DNA from 3 places in the Paenibacillus sp. FSL H7-0716 genome. Region 1 is predicted to be linked to each of the others. Evidence: riboswitches for the same ligand, from Rfam matches in the RefSeq annotation. Region 1 holds a riboswitch; each other region holds the start of a gene.

Region 1 (6,271 bases):
GCATTCTCTACACCGATATCCCCTTTTCGAGTTGCGTCCTTCTCTGGAATAAAAGCATGCTTACAGCCCGGCACCTTCGCTGAAACGATTTTACGAATTCGCTCCCCAGCATGGTCCGGGTCCGTAAGAATAATAACCCCTCTACGTTCCATAGCAAGCGCGATCTTAGCAATTACAGTCCGGTTTACAGCAGAGCCGCCTGTCTCAATGGTATCCGCTTCTACAGCACGCTTAATGGCTACGGTATCGCTTTTGCCTTCAACGACGATTAATTCCTTAATCATATTTCTTGACTCCTTCCAAAAAAAGCAAAAAGAAGAGGATTCGCTCCTCTTCTTTTGGTTAAAGAATGTATAAGTGATGAGCGGTTGCTCTGCGATCAACGAAATGATCATCCAGCGTTCCTTAACGGTTATCATCACTATAGCTTATCAAAGGATTTTTTGCAAAAGCTTCAGTTCTAGTTAAGCTCTGGTTTCACAGGTCCAATCACATAAACGGTACGTGATTTACGGCCGAAATTACGAGCATGGCTCAGGGAATCATAATAGACATCCACTTTATTGCCTTTAATGGCACCGCCAGTATCCTCTGCACGGCGGAATCCAAGCCCATCGATATAAACCCACCAGCCAATAGGAATTACATTCGGATCTACTGCAATTGTACGACCTTCCGTTACGCGTGTTCCGGAGGCAGTTTTAGTACCTATCCCTGGCTCTTCTGACGAATAAGCTGTCATGGAGACGTTCTTAATCATCTTCTTGTACTCAAAATCTACGCCAGCCTTGCTTGTGACGTTCTTAGTCTTAGCGCTAACTTTAGTCGTTTTGGAGGTAGTGCTTGATTTGGAAGTTGTTGTAGCTTTAGCAACTACAGTAGGCTTAGGAAGTGCTTTAGTACCAACGGCAATGATCTTATCTTTTGTTACCGTTTGTACTTCCTTGCCGATCATGCGCATAGAGGCCAGTTCTCCGTCTTGATAGATCTTTTCAATATGCTGAACCATGACGCCTGGTTTGCCTGCCTGTGCCACTCTAACTGTTCCCACAGTAAGGGAGGGATCTGCTGTCTTAATAACACGGAAAGGTAAGTTAGTTGTTCGCTGTACCGTTTGCTTGTTGATACGAACGATCTTAATCTCCATGTCAGCAGAGATGGTGGTGTCTAACGAAGGAAAAATCTTATCATAGCCTTCTAGGTTGATACCCAGTTTGTCAATCGCTTGACCGATAGTGTCTTCGGTCGTATATAACGTTTTTGTTGCTCCGTCCGCAGTAAGGCTAAATTTCTGCGCACGATTGATAACGACACGGTCACCGTCTTTTATTTCATCACTCAGACCTAAAGATAATTCATCATGCGGCTGCAGCGAAATTTGCTCTTTCTCCAACACATCACCTAGAAGTGCTTCTCGCGTTTCAAGTGTCTGTGTTTGCCCGTCTATTACTAAAACTAATTGTTTGTTACTTTGACCGTGTACGTACAGCAGAATTAACAGCGCGATTGCGATTGAAATCACACCTGCAAGTAAAAGTACGCGAGTATTTACTTGCTCCCACCGTAATGCGAAAGACCTGCTGGATGACTGCGAATCATGGGATACCTCTGGTTGGAATAAGCCCATTCTCTCCATCCTCCTTACATAGCCTCGTCGTCAATTTGTATATCATGAGGACTGAATTTCTTTGACGAAGCTATTTGAGATTGTCACAGGATACGCACGTATTAACTTAGCGTCTCCTGCTCATGGATCGCCTGCTCGGCACAGCTACTCCCACACCTGTTATATAACAGTATGCGGGCAACATTCAGTTTATTCAAAAATAAAGAAGCCTAAAAAGAGTTCTCTTGAGGACTCTTTCGTGGCTTCTCCGATGTCAGAATACGCGGGAATGTTTGTGCACGAGGTTGCCTCTCTTACTTGCGCTTACGGGGTTAGCTGTCGGGTTCGGACGAAAGAGAGACGCCCTATTTCAGGTCACCCGCTCACGGCGGTTGCCCTTAAATTCACCCCAAAGACCACGTGAAGAAATCAAATATTGTTCTGCGGCAATTCCTAGTCGTATTCAAGATACAGGCATGCGGCAGTCCAATATTGGTTCCCCCGTTCTCCATACGGAGACTCAGCGAGACGATCCATGAATCAATGGCTGTCACAATAACAACAGCTCACATCACTGAAAAGATGATATCCTGTTTTGATGCATGTTGTAAAGGACGATTCAACCACGTTTACGCAAATATATGGTTAAAATATTGTAATAATCAGCCGTTTTTATATTAAAAAAGTTTAATATATCGGCTATTCTCTATTTTTCACCCATTTTACTCCTGTTTTCAGACAATCCCAAATCGTTCCAGTGCGTTCGCATACGTAATTTTAGCCAATTCTTCCCATGTTAACCCTTTAATTTCAGCCGCAGCCTCTGCTACTAACTTCACATGAGCACTCTCATTTCGCTTGCCTCGGAAGGGGTGTGGAGTCAAATATGGAGCGTCTGTTTCGATCAATAATCGGTCCAATGGCGTCTGTGCAAGCACCTCTTTAGGCACTCTGGCATTTTTGAACGTGATCGGTCCTCCAAATGACAAATGAAATCCAAGGTCTAGGCACATTTTTGCTGTTTCCCAGCTGCCTGAGAACGAATGCATTACGCCACCAATTTCATTTGCTTTTTCCTCCCGTAAAATCCGTACGACATCTTCATGAGCATCACGGTCATGTATACAGATTGGCATTTTTAGTTCACGGGCTAGTCCAATTTGTTTGCGGAAGACCTCCTGCTGTACATCCTTGGGAGAGGTATCCCAATAATAATCCAACCCAATCTCTCCGATGGCCACCACTTTCTCATGGCTGCAAAGAGAGGCGATCCAATCGAGGTCGCCCTCTTTCATATCAATCGCATCCTGTGGATGCCAGCCCACCGCTGCATAAATATAATCATAAGATTCAGCCAGCTTCATCGTTGAAGGGATCGTTTCCCGGTTAAATCCAATATTGATCATCTTGCTGACTCCGGCCTCTACTGCACGAGCTATAACTTCCTCGCGATCCTCGTCGAATTGAGGCGCATCTAGATGTGTATGTGTGTCGAACAGATACATTTTAAAGCTCACTCCTTGTTGTTTTTATCAATAGTTCCATAAATATTTGTATTATTTTGCAAAAATCTCTGCTACAGAAGAGGGCAAGCGTGTAAGGGCTTTTTTCAGCTTATCCTGCGGAAAATATAGGTGATATCTGCCACGATGAATTCCGCTTATTGAGCGCACAATATCCGATACCTCTGAAATTTCCCGCAATTGCTCATTCCGATCAAGCAGTAAAATTTGATTATTGTCGAAGGCTGCTCCTGGACGGAACACATCATAAGGCAAATCTGTCGGATAATCAATCTCTAAGTCATATTCTGGGTTAAGTCCCGCTCCCGCAAAACTGCTGCGGATTTCCGCAATCATATCTGTATCCAAATTCTCGATCTCTACATATTTATACAGTTTACGATGAATAAAACGGGTACACAAGTCGCTTAATAACTCATCTTCTTCAAGTGTCCATTGCATAAAAGCAGTCTGTACCAGTGCCTCATCAAGCATTAAATATTGCTTCACTGTTACTTCTCCTCGAAAGAGATCTTCCAGCGGAGCGATCATAAAGCGAAATTTGTACCCCTCTTGGAACAATTCTTTAGCTCTACGGAAGATTTGACGCAAAATAATTTCAGAGCTGCGCGTCACCGGATGAAAATATACCTGCCAGTACATTTGATAACGCGACATTAAATAATCTTCAATGGCATGCATACCTGATTCTTTTACTACAATCCGCCCATTATAAGGACGAAGCATTCTCAAAATCCGATCAATGTCGATGGTTCCATAGTTTACACCTGTATAGTACGCATCACGCAGTAAATAATCCATACGATCAGCATCCAGTGGACTGGAAACCAAATTGACAACAATTTCATGCTCATAAGTCTTAGAGATAACTGAAGCTACTTTACGAGGAAAATCTTCCTCCACATCACGCAATATTTCGGTAATCTCCGTGTCCTCCAAAATAATCCGGCAGGTCCAATCCTCATGGTTCATTTCAAAAGCTTCTTCTATAGAATGTGAAAATGGGCCATGCCCTAAATCATGCAGCAAAGCCGCACACAAAGTAAGCAAACTTTCTTCCGGAATCCAATCCTTATACCCGCTGCGCTCAAATTGCGAAATGATTCTGCGTGTAATTTCATATACTCCTAAAGAATGAGAAAAACGACTATGCTCTGCACCATGAAAAGTGAGATATGAGGTACCTAACTGGCGAATCCGGCGTAAACGCTGAAATTCTTTTGTATTAATTAGTCGCCAAATAATCGTATCCTGTACGTGAATATAATTATGAACGGGATCCTTGAAAACTTTTTCTTCCGTGAGCGGCTGCTTCATGAGATCAACTCCTTCTAATAATTTAATATGATTTTAACTAATATCAGTATATAATAAGTAATTATGTCGTACTTTGTCGAAAAGTATCATTTTTGGTCTTGGTAAATCGACAAAATGCTTTCAGGGTAATTCTTAATTTTTATAGGGACATTCAAAGTTCTTATGGAAATTTTCTTATTCAGCCTATGAAAAAAGGTTGACTGATTTGGGAATCGTTGGTATTATAAGTATCATAAAACAGTGAACAATGTCGAATAATGACGTTTTTGGAACATTGAGAGGAGTAACGATTGTTATGATGAAATCAACAGGAATTGTAAGAAAAGTAGACGAACTTGGACGGGTTGTTATTCCTATTGAATTACGCCGTACACTTGGCATTGGCGAAAAGGACGCACTGGAAATTTACGTTGATGGCGAACGGATTATGCTTAAAAAGTATGAGCCTGCCTGCATTTTCTGTGGCAACGCTGAGAACGTAACTTACTTTAAAGGAAAAATAGTTTGTCATGAATGCATATCTTCCATCCCTACCCCTGTGACAAACTAAATTAAATAGTATATAATAGAACTAATCAAATTGTTAATTCTAACCTTTTCATATCTCCTTGACCTCCCGTGACCGCGGGAGGTATTTTTTATGTCTGGGTTTGCACTCCCTAAGGGCAATGTGCTTCAAGACGGAACTAGTAATACTTAGTTGTATTTCTTACAGTTATTTTAAATGCTTTTTACCATTAAACGAATTAATTGTATTTTGTACACTTATATTTCCTATATCTCCGTGAAATCAATCCTTTCCACCTTTATAACTGTATGAAGTACAACTAAACGAACAAATACATAAAAAAATTCAAAAATAACTGTACAAAGTACATTTAACCCACAGATAAATCACTCAAGCTCGAATCGGCTCTGAGAATCCTTAGTTATTCTAGGAATTCGTCTATAACACTTACTCTTCTGCTCTATCAAGCAACGCATTATAAATATCCCGTTTGGCTACACCCCGGTCTGATGCCGCTTTTTTCATAGCCTCTTTCCGTGGTACATCCTGTGCTTCGTAATGAGCTACATGATCTTCAATGCTTAACTGACGCCACCACGCCGATTCTGCGATTTCTGCATCTTCCTTGCTCTCCCCTTCTACGACAATAACATATTCGCCTAGCGGAGGATGTTCAGCAAGCCAAAGCGTACATTCCTCAATTGAACCGCGTAGAAACTCCTCATATCTTTTCGTTAATTCACGTGCCAACACAATCTGGCGATTACCGAATGCTTCTTGAAGATGAGCAAGTGTCTTAACTACGCGATGGGGAGATTCGTAGAACAACAAAGTGCCTTGAGCCGAACGAAGTGGACTTAATACTGCTCGGATGTCCTTACGCTCTCGGGGAAGAAAGCCGATAAAGGTGAACGTATTCGTAGATAGACCAGAAGCAATCAAAGCTGACAACGCTGCGTTAGCTCCAGGGATAGGAATCACCGGAATTCCATGACTTATAGCAAGGGCTACAAGATCCTCTCCAGGGTCAGAAATCGCTGGTAAACCGGCATCGCTGACGAGTGCCAAATTTTTTCCTTCTATTATATAGCGTACAAGCTCAGGTCCACTGGCAGCCTTATTATGCTCATGATAACTAAACAACATCGAAGGTGAAATCTCAAAGTGGCTGAGTAATTTTCGGGTCTGTCTCGTATCTTCCGCGGCAATAATATCACATTCCTGTAATGTGCGGACTGCACGATAGGTCATATCCTCCAGATTACCGATAGGTGTAGCCACCAGAAAAAGCGACCCTGTTGTCTCCTGAGTACTGGT
Region 2 (6,271 bases), on a different contig from region 1:
AAACGAGAATTTTAGTTATTAGTTCAATAGCTGTAGTAGTTATCATTTTTGTTGGATTGTTTATGTTAGCTTCGAAAGATGCAGCAAAGAATGTCTCTACAGGAGAACCGGTAGAATTCAATTACAGTGAGCTACCTAGGATTGGTAATGAGGATGCACCTGTTAAGCTTGTTGAATTTGGCGATTTCAAATGTCCAGCTTGTTCCCAATTTGCTGGCTCCATGAAACCGAAAATTGTTCAAGATTTTGTCAACGAGGGAAAAGCAGCTCTTTACTTTGTAAATATGGCTTTCGTTGGTCCTGACTCTGAAACAGCTTCATTAGCTGCATTGTCTGTATACCATCAGAATAAGGATGAATTCTGGAAGTTCTATGATGCTGTGTATGCGCAGCAAGGGGATGAGAGCGAGGAATGGGCCACTGAGGATTTCTTGGTAAGCCTTGCTGAAAAAGAGAAATTAGCGATCGATTACGATCTGTTGCGTAAAGACATCCAAGAGAAAACTTATGCAGATGAGCTGAAGAAAGATATTCAGTTGGCAACTGACGCAGGCGTGACAAATACGCCTTCGCTCTACATTAATGGAGTGAAAACGGCTGAACCTTTCGATATTGAAGCGATTACATCTGAAATTAACGCCGCCGCAAAAGCAGTGGAGGCAAAGTGACAAAATTCCTATCTTTTTGCAAGCGTAACTGCCTCTATCTGGCCTGGTTCGTCTCTTTGGTAGCTGTAGCTGGTAGCTTGTATTTAAGTGAAGTCTTGAATTATGAACCTTGTAAGCTTTGCTGGTTTCAGCGGATTTTTATGTATCCACAGTTATTTTTATTGGGAATTGCCACTTTCCGCGGAGATAAGCGCATCATTCCTTATGTGCTTCCATTAAGTTTGATTGGTGGCAGTATCTCAATCTATCATTATGCGGAACAGAAGATTCCAGCGTTAAGTAAAGTTCTACCTTGTACAATTGGTGTTCCTTGTAATAAAGATTACTTGAACTACTTCGGATTTATAACGATTCCTTTGTTAGCTTTAATTGCGTTTGCTTTAATTAGTCTCCTTCTTTGGTATGGACGTAAGGAAGAAGAAGTGATTGAAGTAGATGCAGAGGAGAGCTTAGGATTTTAGTTTTTACTTTGGAAGGTACAAAAACGCTGAAAAGGTATTAAAATCACGGGCTAGAGGGATAATTGAAGATAATGAAAGAGAGCATCCAATAAGACGCTATATTTGAGCTTATTGGATGTTTTTTCATTCTTTTTTCATTTTTTTCAACGCTTTACTGTAGGCACTTTGTAGACTAATATTAGACCTTGTGAGAAGTTGAATATGCGCTGAATTTTCTTAGGAAAAACGGGGGAACCAAACTTGGCATTCATGCCAATGGGGTGAATCGGAACCGGGTCGAACAGATCTCTACCGTAGGGCTATAACCACAGCCCGAATCCGCCAGCTAACCTCGTAAGCAAGGTGGGAAAATGACCATGCATAAGCATGCGGATCATTTCCGTATGCTTATTTTTGTGTCTGCATTTATGAAATCCACCGATGAAAACAGCGCACGGAAATTCCGTTTCAGCTCCCAAAGAAAGGAACTGTATCCACCATGGTAAGCAAGGTAAAACGACTATTGATCGGACGTCCGATGAAGTCGAATGAACTCGATCATGAAAAGTTATCCAAGGTTAAAGCACTGGCTGTCCTGTCTTCTGATGCGCTCTCGTCTGTAGCCTACGGAACAGAACAAATTCTGATTGTACTGGTGGCTGCCGGGTTTACTGCCATCTGGTATTCCCTGCCAATTGCATTAGCCGTATTGGGCCTGCTGGCCATCCTGATTTTATCCTACCGGCAGACGATTTTTGCTTATCCGCAAGGAGGCGGAGCTTATATCGTAGCCAAGAGTAATCTTGGTATTCCGACAGGGCTGCTCGCTGGGGGTTCATTATTGGTGGATTACATTCTTACCGTAGCGGTTAGTGCCTCGGCAGGGACGGATGCGATCACATCGGCTTTTCCAAGTCTTCATAATCATACTGTTCTCATCGCTGTATCTGTTATCGTTCTATTAACAATCATTAATCTTCGCGGAGTGACTGAATCGGCTTCATTTATCGCAATTCCCGTGTATTTGTTTGTGGTTTCGATTGTTGTTCTGATTATCTCCGGTATCGTTAAATATGCAATGGGTGGCGCGCATGCGAATGTTCCTGAAATAGGAAGCGCCGTATCTAATGTAAGTTTGTTTCTACTATTAAAAGCGTTTAGCTCTGGTTGTTCAGCCCTAACGGGAGTTGAGGCCGTATCTAATGCGATCCCAAACTTTAAAGCACCGGCTGAGAAAAATGCAGCCAAGACGCTAATGATCATGGGACTTATCCTTGGCTTTATGTTTACCGGAATCACTGTGCTGGCGTATTGGTATGGTATTGTGCCAGATGAAAAGGCTACGGTTGTCTCTCAGATCGCTGAATCGACCTTTGGCCGTGGCGGATTGTACTTTTTCATTCAAGGGATTACTGCAGTGATTTTGTTCTTGGCAGCTAATACAGCATATTCAGCGTTTCCGCTGCTCGCCTTTATGTTTGCAAAAGATAAATATCTGCCACATGCATTTATGGTCCGTGGTGACCGCCTGGGCTTCTCAAATGGCATTATTTTTCTAGGAGTTATGTCTATCATACTTGTGACTGCATTCCATGGGAATACGGAAGGGTTGATTCCACTATATGCGGTAGGCGTGTTCATTCCTTTTACCTTATCCCAACTGGGGATGATGGTGCATTGGATCAAAACCAGACCCGCTGGATGGGTGAAAAGATTTGTAGTAAATACCATCGGTATGCTGACTACATTGACGATTACACTTATTTTTATCATTACTAAATTCTCAAGCGTATGGATGGCATTCATTTTCTTACCTGCTGTAATGTTCGTGTTCCACCGTATTCATAAGCACTATTTGAACACTGCGGATCAACTGCGTATATGTCCTGCTACTGATAAACCTGTAATTAAAGGAAGTACTGTAGTTGTTCCTGTTGCAGGGGTTACACGTGCTGTATTACATTCCATCAGCTATGCGAAGTCTCTAACAGATAATGTTGTTGCTGTGTATGTAGGCTTTGATGAAGAAGACATTCATAAGATGGAGCAACGGTGGGAGGAATGGAATCCAGGTGTACGCCTGATTGTACTTCGTTCCAGATATCGTAGTATCATTCGTCCGTTAGTGAAGTTTATCGATACGGTAGAGTGGAAGACAGCTGCGACGGATCACATCACAATTCTGATTCCACAGTTTATTACCAAACATTGGTGGCAAGCCGTGCTTCATAATCAGACCAGCTTTTTAATCCGCTCGTATCTAATGAATCAAAAGGACGTTGTAGTAGCGACTGTCCCTTATCATTTAAATAAATAAGCAGAAGATAAAAAAAGAGGTTATATCCGGAACGTTCGGAATATAACCTCTTTTGTATTTTATATGAAGGAAATTGTTGCAAATCCACAGAATTTGAAATTTATATGTTGACATAGAGAATGAGAATCAATATCATTTAAAAGTGAAGCAGAGGTAATGATCACCTTTGAATATCAAAGCAGTTACATATAGGAGGGTTTTTAATGTTTTGGCTTAACAGAAAAAGATCAGGAAGCATGAAAGTAACGATGAGCGGATTAATAGTGATGACGCTTTTACTTTCCGCTTGTGGTAATAATAATGCTGAAAGTTCATCAAATGCAGGAGCAGCGCCTACAACAGCTCCTACAGCAGAATCTACAGAGGCACCTGCTGCACCTAAGACGTTAACTGATGCAATGGGTCATGAAGTATCGATTCCAGCTAATCCACAGCGCGTGCTGGGTTCATATTTGGAGGACTCTTTGGTAACTCTGGGTGTAACTCCAGTAGCTCAATGGTCAGTTACAAATGGCGTTCAGGATTATCTGGCCACTGAATTGAAGGATGTTCCTACAATTAGTTACGATCTTCCGTTAGAGGCTGTAACCAGCTTTGCTCCGGATCTTATTATCATCCCATCGGAGTCTTCTGTTCAGAACGGGATTTACGATCAGTTGAATAAGATTGCACCCACTTATGTAATTGGGGATGAACTAAATCAAGATTGGCGCAAATCGTTGCTCAAGATGGGTGAGATTTTGAACAAAACCCCTGAAGCAGAAAAAGCCATTAAAGATTATGATGTTAAAGCAGCGGCTGCGAAAGAACAGCTTGCAGGAGCTATTGGACAAGAGTCCGCGGCGATTCTATGGTTGGTGCAAAAAAACTTCTATATTGTAGACGAAACCCGCAGCAGTGGAGCTGTATTATATACAGACCTTGGCGTAACGTTGCCTAACTTAGTAACAGAGATCCCAGTAGGAACAAGAGCAACTTGGAATCCGATCTCGCTAGAGAAGCTTTCTGAGCTGACCGCAGATCATATTTTCCTTGTAAATAGTGATAAGACTGAGGGTTCGGAGATCCTAGATAGTGCAATCTGGAAGGGCATCCCAGCTGTAAAAGCTGGAAATGTGCATGAAATGAGTTCAACGAGCAGCTGGCTTTACAGTGGTGCGAACGCTGGCAGCAAAATCATTGACGATGTGCTAAAAAGTCTTGTGAAATAAAAGTCGTAATTCACCATGAATGAGACTGATCATTTCGGTGGGGAAGGGCGTGCAGATCAAGTATCTCGGGATACAAAGATCTGCACCATTTTTTTATAAACCAATCCCATAGTACGGAAAAATCGTTCCTGCAATTGTACAACATAAATATTTTTGCGATAATGAGAATGATTGTTGTTATCATATAAACCATTGTAACTATTGAATAAGGAGACGACTCATGGTTTCACCCTCAGATTTCGCAAATCGTATTAACAATGAACCTAAAAAAGCTCTACATACCCGACCGGCAGCTGCCATTGGTATTCTTATTTTTGGACTTGCTGCCATTGCCTTCGGATTGGCACTTTCGGTCTCAGTGGGTGCGGCAGATATCAAGTTAGCTACGGTATGGGAAGCTATATTTCATTTCAATCCAGATTTACAAAAACATCAGGTGATTAGAGAACTGCGATTTCCACGTGCTATTGCTGGCGCCTTAGTCGGTGCTTGCTTCGCAGTAGCAGGGGCTATCATGCAGGGGATGACAAGAAACCCGCTTGCGGATTCAGGGCTGTTAGGCTTGAATGCAGGAGCAGGGGTAGCGCTGGCAATAGTATTTGCTTTTGCACCCTCACTCTCATTCACTTCACTAATGTTGTATTGCTTTATCGGTGCCGCTGTGGCCTCTTTTATCGTATTCGGAATCGGTTCGCTTTCTTTTAATGGCCTGACCCCCTTGCGATTGACATTAGCAGGTTCGGCAGTTAGTGCTTTATTGGTTGCTATTAGTCAGGGAGTAGCTATTCTTTTCAACTTATCTCAGGACATAGCCTTCTGGTTAGCTGGTGGGATGGGTGGAGCTAGCTGGACTCAGATCAAGATTATATTCCCTTGGGTGGCCGTAGCCTTAATTGCAGCGATGATGTTATCACGATCCGTCACATTGCTCAGCCTAGGAAGAGAAGTTGCGGTTGGTCTGGGGCAGCGGACAAGGTTAGTTCAATTGGCATGTATGATTGTTGTGGTTATCTTAGCTGGAAGTGCGGTTTCAACGGTTGGCCCGATTGCTTTTATAGGACTAATTATTCCGCATGTTACACGTTATTTCGTTGGAGTGGACTACCGCTGGATTATCCCTTGCTCGGCAGTTCTAGGGAGCTTATTGATTATCTTTGCAGATATTGCCGCAAGAATGATAAATGCACCTTATGAGACACCGCTAGGAGCTTTAATTGCCATCATCGGCGTACCGTTCTTTATTTATTTAGCGAGTAAGCGGAAGGGGGAGCTGTAATGCCCAAATTAACCCTTACTCCAGATGAAAAAGAACGCCGTACACGCGCCCTAACGGTGTTATCACTCCTTGCTATACTGATCGTCGTTGTGTTTATAGTCAGTATGAATACAGGGTTTATGCGTCTATCCCCACTGGAGGTATTACATACACTGCTGGGTGATGGAACACATCAGCAAAAGCTTATTTTATTTGATTTCAGATTACCCCGCATCGTAATTTCATTGTTAGTTGGAGCGGGCTTTGCAGTATCGGGCTGTATTCTACAAAGTCTTGCACGTAATGCACTCGCTGAACCGGCTACGCTGGGAATAAGTGCTGGTGCAGGTTTTGCGGTAATCATTTTCATCTCGTTTTTT
Region 3 (6,271 bases), on a different contig from region 1:
GTTCGATTGTCAGCCGTACGGAGGATCTCGGTCAGGCGGTAATGCCAATCATGATGTTAGGCTTCGTAGCGTTCTATGTTCCACTGTTCAGTATCTCCAATGCAGATACTCTAGTGGTTAAGATAGCGAGTTATGTGCCTTTCACCTCACCATTGACGATGCTGCTCCGAATTGGTGTCGGCGAGGTGGCGATCTGGCAAGTCATTGTATCGCTGCTGATCCTGCTTGTGACTACCTTCATCTTCGGATGGCTGGCGGCCAAGATCTATCGTACCGGCGTACTGATGTACGGCAAACGCCCAAGTATTAAAGAAATCAGAAAAGCAATGAAAGCTTACAAGATCTAAGATGACCTCATAATAACTTTTAAGGAGTGCTAATGATGTCTACAAGCGAACAATATACCATTATGCTTTTAATGAGTTCGGTATCGCTGGCTACGGTTAGTAGAATGCTTCCGGATGGCTCCACTTTTATGGATTTCGTTCAAGGCGTATTGACCGGTGTTGCTATAGTGGGGATGTTGGCAGGATTGTGGATGTACGGTAAGGCGCGTAAGAGTAAAGTGTAATAATAGTAGGCACTGAATTTTCGGGGGTATCCTAACAGCCATTTATGGTTGCTGGGATATCCCCGTTTTTGAGTTGGCAAACTCTTTGTATACGAGCTGATCTAGCTAACGGACCCAGCAGTACTTAAATGCAACAATCATCGAGATTTAGCAAGATATCGGACACTATAGTCGCTATTGGCATGAAAAAGGGTGAATTAGTAGCTCTTTTAACCAAATTGTTGCACTGGAGTCCGATACTATGCTCAAAAGGCAATAAACGTGCAAGTAACGTCATCTGGGTCCGTAAGCCTTGCCTTGGTGGAAGATGATTAGGGCTTGCTTTAAGACGATCCGAGACGCTCATCGCTCGGGATTTCTACTGGAGTCCGGACACCGGCTATATTTGAGGAAAAGCTTCAATTAAAGGCTCCTGAGTCCATTAGTCGCTTCATGCGCTCAAAGATCGTTTGAATTCTAGTCAGAGACTAAATTATAGAAAGATTTGCGCTCGTTAGTATATCCGCTTGGGCGGTCATCTGCTCCCGTACAGCTCTAAGCTGTGCTTTCAGTGCGGGAACACTTTTTTGCAGAATAATGCTTATTTGAGAAAGAGGCAGCTTTAAGCCGTACCACAATACCTTCACAAGCTGTTCCTCCCAAGGTAATGCCTTAGCCGATAGAAGCGAGCGCCGGGCAAAAGAATCAGCACACTGGCGAATACAAGTGCGGTAAGCGTGGATAGAGAATAACTGAGGGTCGAAGTCATCCTGACGATATATTTTATGAAGCTCTGTGAAGGTACAGATAGTAATCTTGTCTGCCTCATTAGATTGTTCTAACAACATGGAACTAAGTACGTAGACTTCATTAGTATACTTTTTAACACACTCTGCAAATTTAGTACTGTAGGTGTACACGGAAGGTAAGGGGTCAGGCATGGTGAACACGATCCTTTCAGAATGAGAGATTTGCTTGAATCTATAATATAGAAAAATAAGAGATGGATTTATTGATAAGATCGGCGGTGTCTGGTTCCGGGCAACTGTGTTTCTGCTGGGAGGCAGTGGATAAAGCTTTGGAAGGTTTGTAGTAGAGCCGTTCACTTCTGGAATTGCTCCCCCCAGCTGCAACACTGTACAGACGCCCCTGCTGAATATGCCCTGCCAAGGATTTGCCCTGGAGCTTGGCCTTTAAATCCTGCAAAGCACCCTGAACTAGCTCAAGCTTAACCTGCTCCCAATCTGAACCTTCGCGGCGGACCTTATCCAGCGCTTCCTCAAGACGGCAATGACAGATAGCCCGTAAAAAAGAGCTCCATTTAATGAGATCAAAATTTTTGGTGTTGGCAGAGATCAGACAAGCCCCCCAACTGCATCCTCCCTTACAAGTGAGCTTCAGAATACCATAACGGCAGCCTTCAGCCCCTTCCATTCCATAGTGGATAGGCTCGGGTTCATCCAATACAAATACTTCAATGCGGGATAGTCTGCGCTGGTCCATAGTAGGGTTCCTCCTTAGATTTCCAAAAGCATTAAGTCAACATGATGAGTGACACTAGCCTTTTCTACACAAGCGAGCATTTCCATTTTATTCTCACAGACTGCGGTATGCTCTAACCATAGTCGGAACTTCTCTTTCCGTATAACAGATAGATGTAAGGGAAAGGTGCTGCGGGATCTCAAGACATACCAACCGGCGCTTACATCTTTCCAAGGCTCCTTGAAGGCTGTAAACCACGGGAGTTTTTGGTGCGATGACCAATCCTGCTGCTGCTGTTGTTCTCGAATTTTTTTATATATTTCATATACAATCTTAGAGTCTAAACAGTCTTTACAAGAAGAAGGTGTGCTGAACTGGCGAAGGGCTTGAATCTGGTTCTGGCCAAATGCATAGCCTACAATGTACCTGTGATTATTTTCTTCGAACCACAAGGCCCCGAAACAAACGTAATTTAGACTTATCGGCTCAAGCAGCCCTTGATGTATCCCTAAATAATAGTGCTTCAAAACATTCACCCCATCCAGCGTGCTATCACCTAATAGGCTCAGGTAACGCAAAAACCGCAGCAAGAGGAGGACCTCTGCTGCGGTTTTGGATTACAGGCAGATATACCTGGGCCAAAGCGTGGCGGATCAAGGGTCTCTCTCTTTACGCTTACGAGGTTAGCTGTCGGATTCGGACGGTGAGAGTCGCCCTACCTATTGAGACTTACGCAGTCTCCTTTGGATTCACCCCAAGTAGGCCAGACGGCCTGATGGTTCCCCCGTTCCCTGCAAATGCAGGAACTCAGCGTTGATTGTTTTTCATGAATTAGATTCAACCCGAATCATACTCTTTTCAAGATTTTCTGTAAAAAACGGAAAATGTTCTTTTAGAGCAATTTTAACCATATCCTGCCGACTACGACTGAAAAACGAGGTAAATAGGTATTTATGGCGTGTTATCGCGCCTCTTTCTCGCTCAACCTCAGCTTCTTGCGTTTCTACCTATAAAGGGAATTTACAGTTTTTTTGCTCTAAAAAGGTGAATAAAATCACATGAGTTATAGATAGCGATTAAACGCCCGAAACTCGAGTAAACAAGAGATATAGAGAGATTAGATATCAAGTAAGCGCTATCTAATGGGAAAATAGTTTTTAATTTGCATTATTTTGGCATCATTCAGGTTTTACAAGTCTTCGTGCATAAGAGTATGATTACTCCTGTTTCAACGACAATCGAATATTTGATCCGCTTAATTTCCGATAAGGAAAGCGGGGGAACCAACAATCGGCAGCCGATGTGAGAGTCGGAAGCCGATTATGGGGTGAATCCTGTAGAGGGTGCGAGTGAGCTCGCATCTATACAGGTAGGGCGACTCTCACCGCCCGAATCCGACAGCTAACCTCGTAAGCGTATGGAGAGAGGATGAGTGCAATGTGACCGCTAGCGAGCCACAGAGGAGATCCTTTGTGGCTTTTTGCTGTGCTCTTAGAAGCAAAGCATTTATGGAGGCCTCCCCTAAGAGGTCGCTAAATTCATCATTAGCGGTATTTGTTAGGCAGCGTCTAATGACGTGACACAACCGAGCTTTAGGTTGTGCCCGAAAATGACGATAGGTCAACATCCTTTCGGAGATTTTCGTTGCCTCCTTGTTGTAAATGAGCAGGAGGAGAAAAAAAGATGACGGATCAGAATGAATATGTGCTTGTATGTGCGCCTACAAAGGCGGGAGAACATTTCATTAAACTTCTGAAGTTCAGGGGTATTAAGATGGCGGGATTAACCAACAATGTGGCTGAGAAAGCTTTACTTGAGGAGCTCGGGATTGAGCAGGTTATTCTAGTGGATACTCGCCATCAAAGCACTTGGTTTCGCCCGTCGTTCCCGGTAGGCAGGGTATATCTGTTTGAGAGCAGCTTTCCGCTTTGCTGCCGCTATATCCAGATGTGCCGTACCTGGACGACACAGCCAATTTTTGTGATTACAAGTTCAATAAATCCTAGATTGGTCTATAAAAGACTTGGTGCGAGCTATGTAATCTATTCCCATAGTGGTGATGCTGATTTTCTAATCGATAGATCACCTCATCAAGGATAATGGAAGGAGTGCGGAAGATATGATGGATCTGTATATGGTGGCTTCGTTAGCTGTAATTTACGGGTTGTTTTATGGCTTTATGCGCTGGTGCGCAGGTGTAGTTGAGGATACGGGGAGGGATAAGCTGTGATTCTAGTAATCGCTGTTACCCTACTGTTGTTTATATATCTGGTTTACGCGTTGATTCATCCTGAGAAATTTTAAGGAGGGGCATTCATGGGCATTTTGCAAATAGTCGTCGTAATTGTAATTCTCATCTTGCTGGTCAAGCCGATGGGGACGTATTTATATCATGTATTTTCTAACGAACCGAATCGTACGGATCGCTGGTTTGCAGGCACAGAGAAAGGTATTTATAAGCTGATCGGCCTGAAAAAACGGGACGGAATGTCCTGGAAGAAGTATGCACTCAGCTTTGTTTTAACTAATATCGTACTGGTTGCTTTCAGTTATATTTTCCTAAGATTACAGCGGGGATTGCCGCTGAACCCGAATGGAATTGCCGATATGGAACAGACGCTTTCATTCAATACGGTGATCAGCTTTATGACCAATACGAACCTGCAGCATTATAGCGGGGAGACGGGGCTATCGTATTTTTCACAAATGGCAGTCATCACGATGATGATGTTCACGTCTGCAGCGAGCGGATTTTCTGTTGCGGTTGCTTTTGTCAGAGGGATTACAGGACAGAAATCAGTCGGGAACTTTTTCGAGGACTTTGTAAAAGCACATATTCGTGTATTCATTCCATTAGCTCTGCTAGTTTCATTGGTGCTGGTAGGATTGCATGTGCCACAAACGCTCAAGCCATCGCTTGAGGTCACTACACTCGAAGGGCAGACGCAACAAATCGCTATCGGTCCAGTCGCTTCTTTGGAATCAATTAAACACTTAGGTACGAATGGTGGCGGCTTCTTCGGAGCCAATTCAGCGCATCCTTTTGAGAACCCTAATCCACTTACGAACGTTCTGGAGATTCTCTCTATGTGGATGCTGCCAGCCTCTTTGCCATATATGTACGGATTGTTTGCTAAGAACAAACGTCAGGGCTGGGTGATTTTCACAGCAATGATGACCTTGTTCGTTCTGCTGCTGGGATTGAATTATTATGCGGAAACTAAAGGCAATCCCGCTATTAATGCGCTGGGGATCGAGTCTTCGCAAGGCAGCATGGAAGGTAAAGAGGTGCGTTTTGGGATCCCGCAATCTTCGCTGTTCACTTCGGTAACAACGGCAGCTACGACAGGTAGTGTTAACAATATGCATGATACGCTGACACCGCTGGGTGGCATTACCCCTCTGGCCCTAATGATGCTCAATAACGTCTTCGGGGGAAAAGGTGTCGGATTAATCAATATGCTGATGTATGCCATCATGGGCGTCTTCTTATGTGGATTAATGGTCGGCAGAACACCAGAGTTTCTCGGGCGAAAGATAGAAGCCAAGGAGATGAAGCTGATTGCGATTGCCATCCTTGTGCATCCGTTCATTATCCTTGTACCAACAGCAGGTGCGTTCTTAACGGACTTGGGCAACAGCTCCATTACGAATCCCGGATTCCATGGACTTAGCCAAGTGTTATATGAATATGTCTCTTCTGCCGCGAACAATGGTTCAGGATTTGAAGGGCTTGCGGACAACACCACCTTTTGGAATGTTACAACTGGGATCGTAATGCTGCTTGGCCGTTATGTCTCTATAATCGCGATGCTGGCAGTTGCAGGTTCACTGATCCAGAAGAAGCCAGTTCCTGAGACGATTGGCACATTCCGCACAGACAATGGTCTGTTTACCGGAATTCTGATTGGTACCGTAGTAATTATCGGTGCGCTGACGTTTCTGCCGGTCATTGTGCTCGGCCCGATTGCAGAATATTTGACCTTACGGTAGGAAGAGGGAGAACAAGATGAGTACTGTAAAAAGAAAAAAGCTGCTGACGGGACCCATACTCCTAAGCGCTGTAAAGGATAGCTTTATTAAGCTTAACCCGGTGACGTTAATCAAAAATCCGGTCATGTTTGTAGTCGAAATCGGTACGATTATTGTATTGCTTATGGTACTGGCCCCCGGATATTTTAATGCAGAGAAATCGGTAGGCTTCAATATCACAGTGTTGTTCATTTTGCTATTCACAGT

The links. A riboswitch is a leader RNA that binds a small molecule or an ion and turns the genes downstream of it on or off. The one in region 1 is predicted to bind cyclic di-AMP.
Region 2: it holds a riboswitch for cyclic di-AMP, as region 1 does, so the genes downstream of both, MHH60_RS02800 (APC family permease) here and MHH60_RS27710 (3D domain-containing protein) in region 1, are expected to answer to the same signal.
Region 3: it holds a riboswitch for cyclic di-AMP, as region 1 does, so the genes downstream of both, MHH60_RS24485 (hypothetical protein) here and MHH60_RS27710 (3D domain-containing protein) in region 1, are expected to answer to the same signal.

Annotation. Positions count from the first base shown of each region.
Region 1 is NZ_JBBODA010000034.1:46,974-53,244, forward strand. It holds gene rnmV (ribonuclease M5) at 1-284, opposite strand, end outside; gene MHH60_RS27710 (3D domain-containing protein) at 461-1,627, opposite strand; cyclic di-AMP (ydaO/yuaA leader) riboswitch at 1,913-2,142, opposite strand; gene MHH60_RS27715 (TatD family hydrolase) at 2,341-3,111, opposite strand; gene MHH60_RS27720 (HD domain-containing protein) at 3,163-4,446, opposite strand; gene MHH60_RS27725 (AbrB/MazE/SpoVT family DNA-binding domain-containing protein) at 4,742-4,996, shown strand; gene rsmI (16S rRNA (cytidine(1402)-2'-O)-methyltransferase) at 5,402-6,271, opposite strand, start outside.
Region 2 is NZ_JBBODA010000001.1:625,646-631,916, reverse strand. It holds gene MHH60_RS02810 (DsbA family protein) at 1-668, shown strand, start outside; gene MHH60_RS02805 (disulfide oxidoreductase) at 665-1,129, shown strand; cyclic di-AMP (ydaO/yuaA leader) riboswitch at 1,324-1,483, shown strand; gene MHH60_RS02800 (APC family permease) at 1,608-3,425, shown strand; gene MHH60_RS02795 (iron-hydroxamate ABC transporter substrate-binding protein) at 3,629-4,636, shown strand; gene MHH60_RS02790 (FecCD family ABC transporter permease) at 4,857-5,912, shown strand; gene MHH60_RS02785 (FecCD family ABC transporter permease) at 5,912-6,271, shown strand, end outside.
Region 3 is NZ_JBBODA010000024.1:74,492-80,762, reverse strand. It holds gene MHH60_RS24505 (ABC transporter permease) at 1-347, shown strand, start outside; gene MHH60_RS24500 (hypothetical protein) at 383-571, shown strand; gene MHH60_RS24495 (hypothetical protein) at 1,039-1,398, opposite strand; gene MHH60_RS24490 (hypothetical protein) at 1,532-2,053, opposite strand; gene MHH60_RS24485 (hypothetical protein) at 2,068-2,610, opposite strand; cyclic di-AMP (ydaO/yuaA leader) riboswitch at 2,691-2,855, opposite strand; cyclic di-AMP (ydaO/yuaA leader) riboswitch at 3,275-3,464, shown strand; gene MHH60_RS24480 (hypothetical protein) at 3,716-4,132, shown strand; gene kdpF (K(+)-transporting ATPase subunit F) at 4,259-4,336, shown strand; gene kdpA (potassium-transporting ATPase subunit KdpA) at 4,349-6,025, shown strand; gene kdpB (potassium-transporting ATPase subunit KdpB) at 6,042-6,271, shown strand, end outside.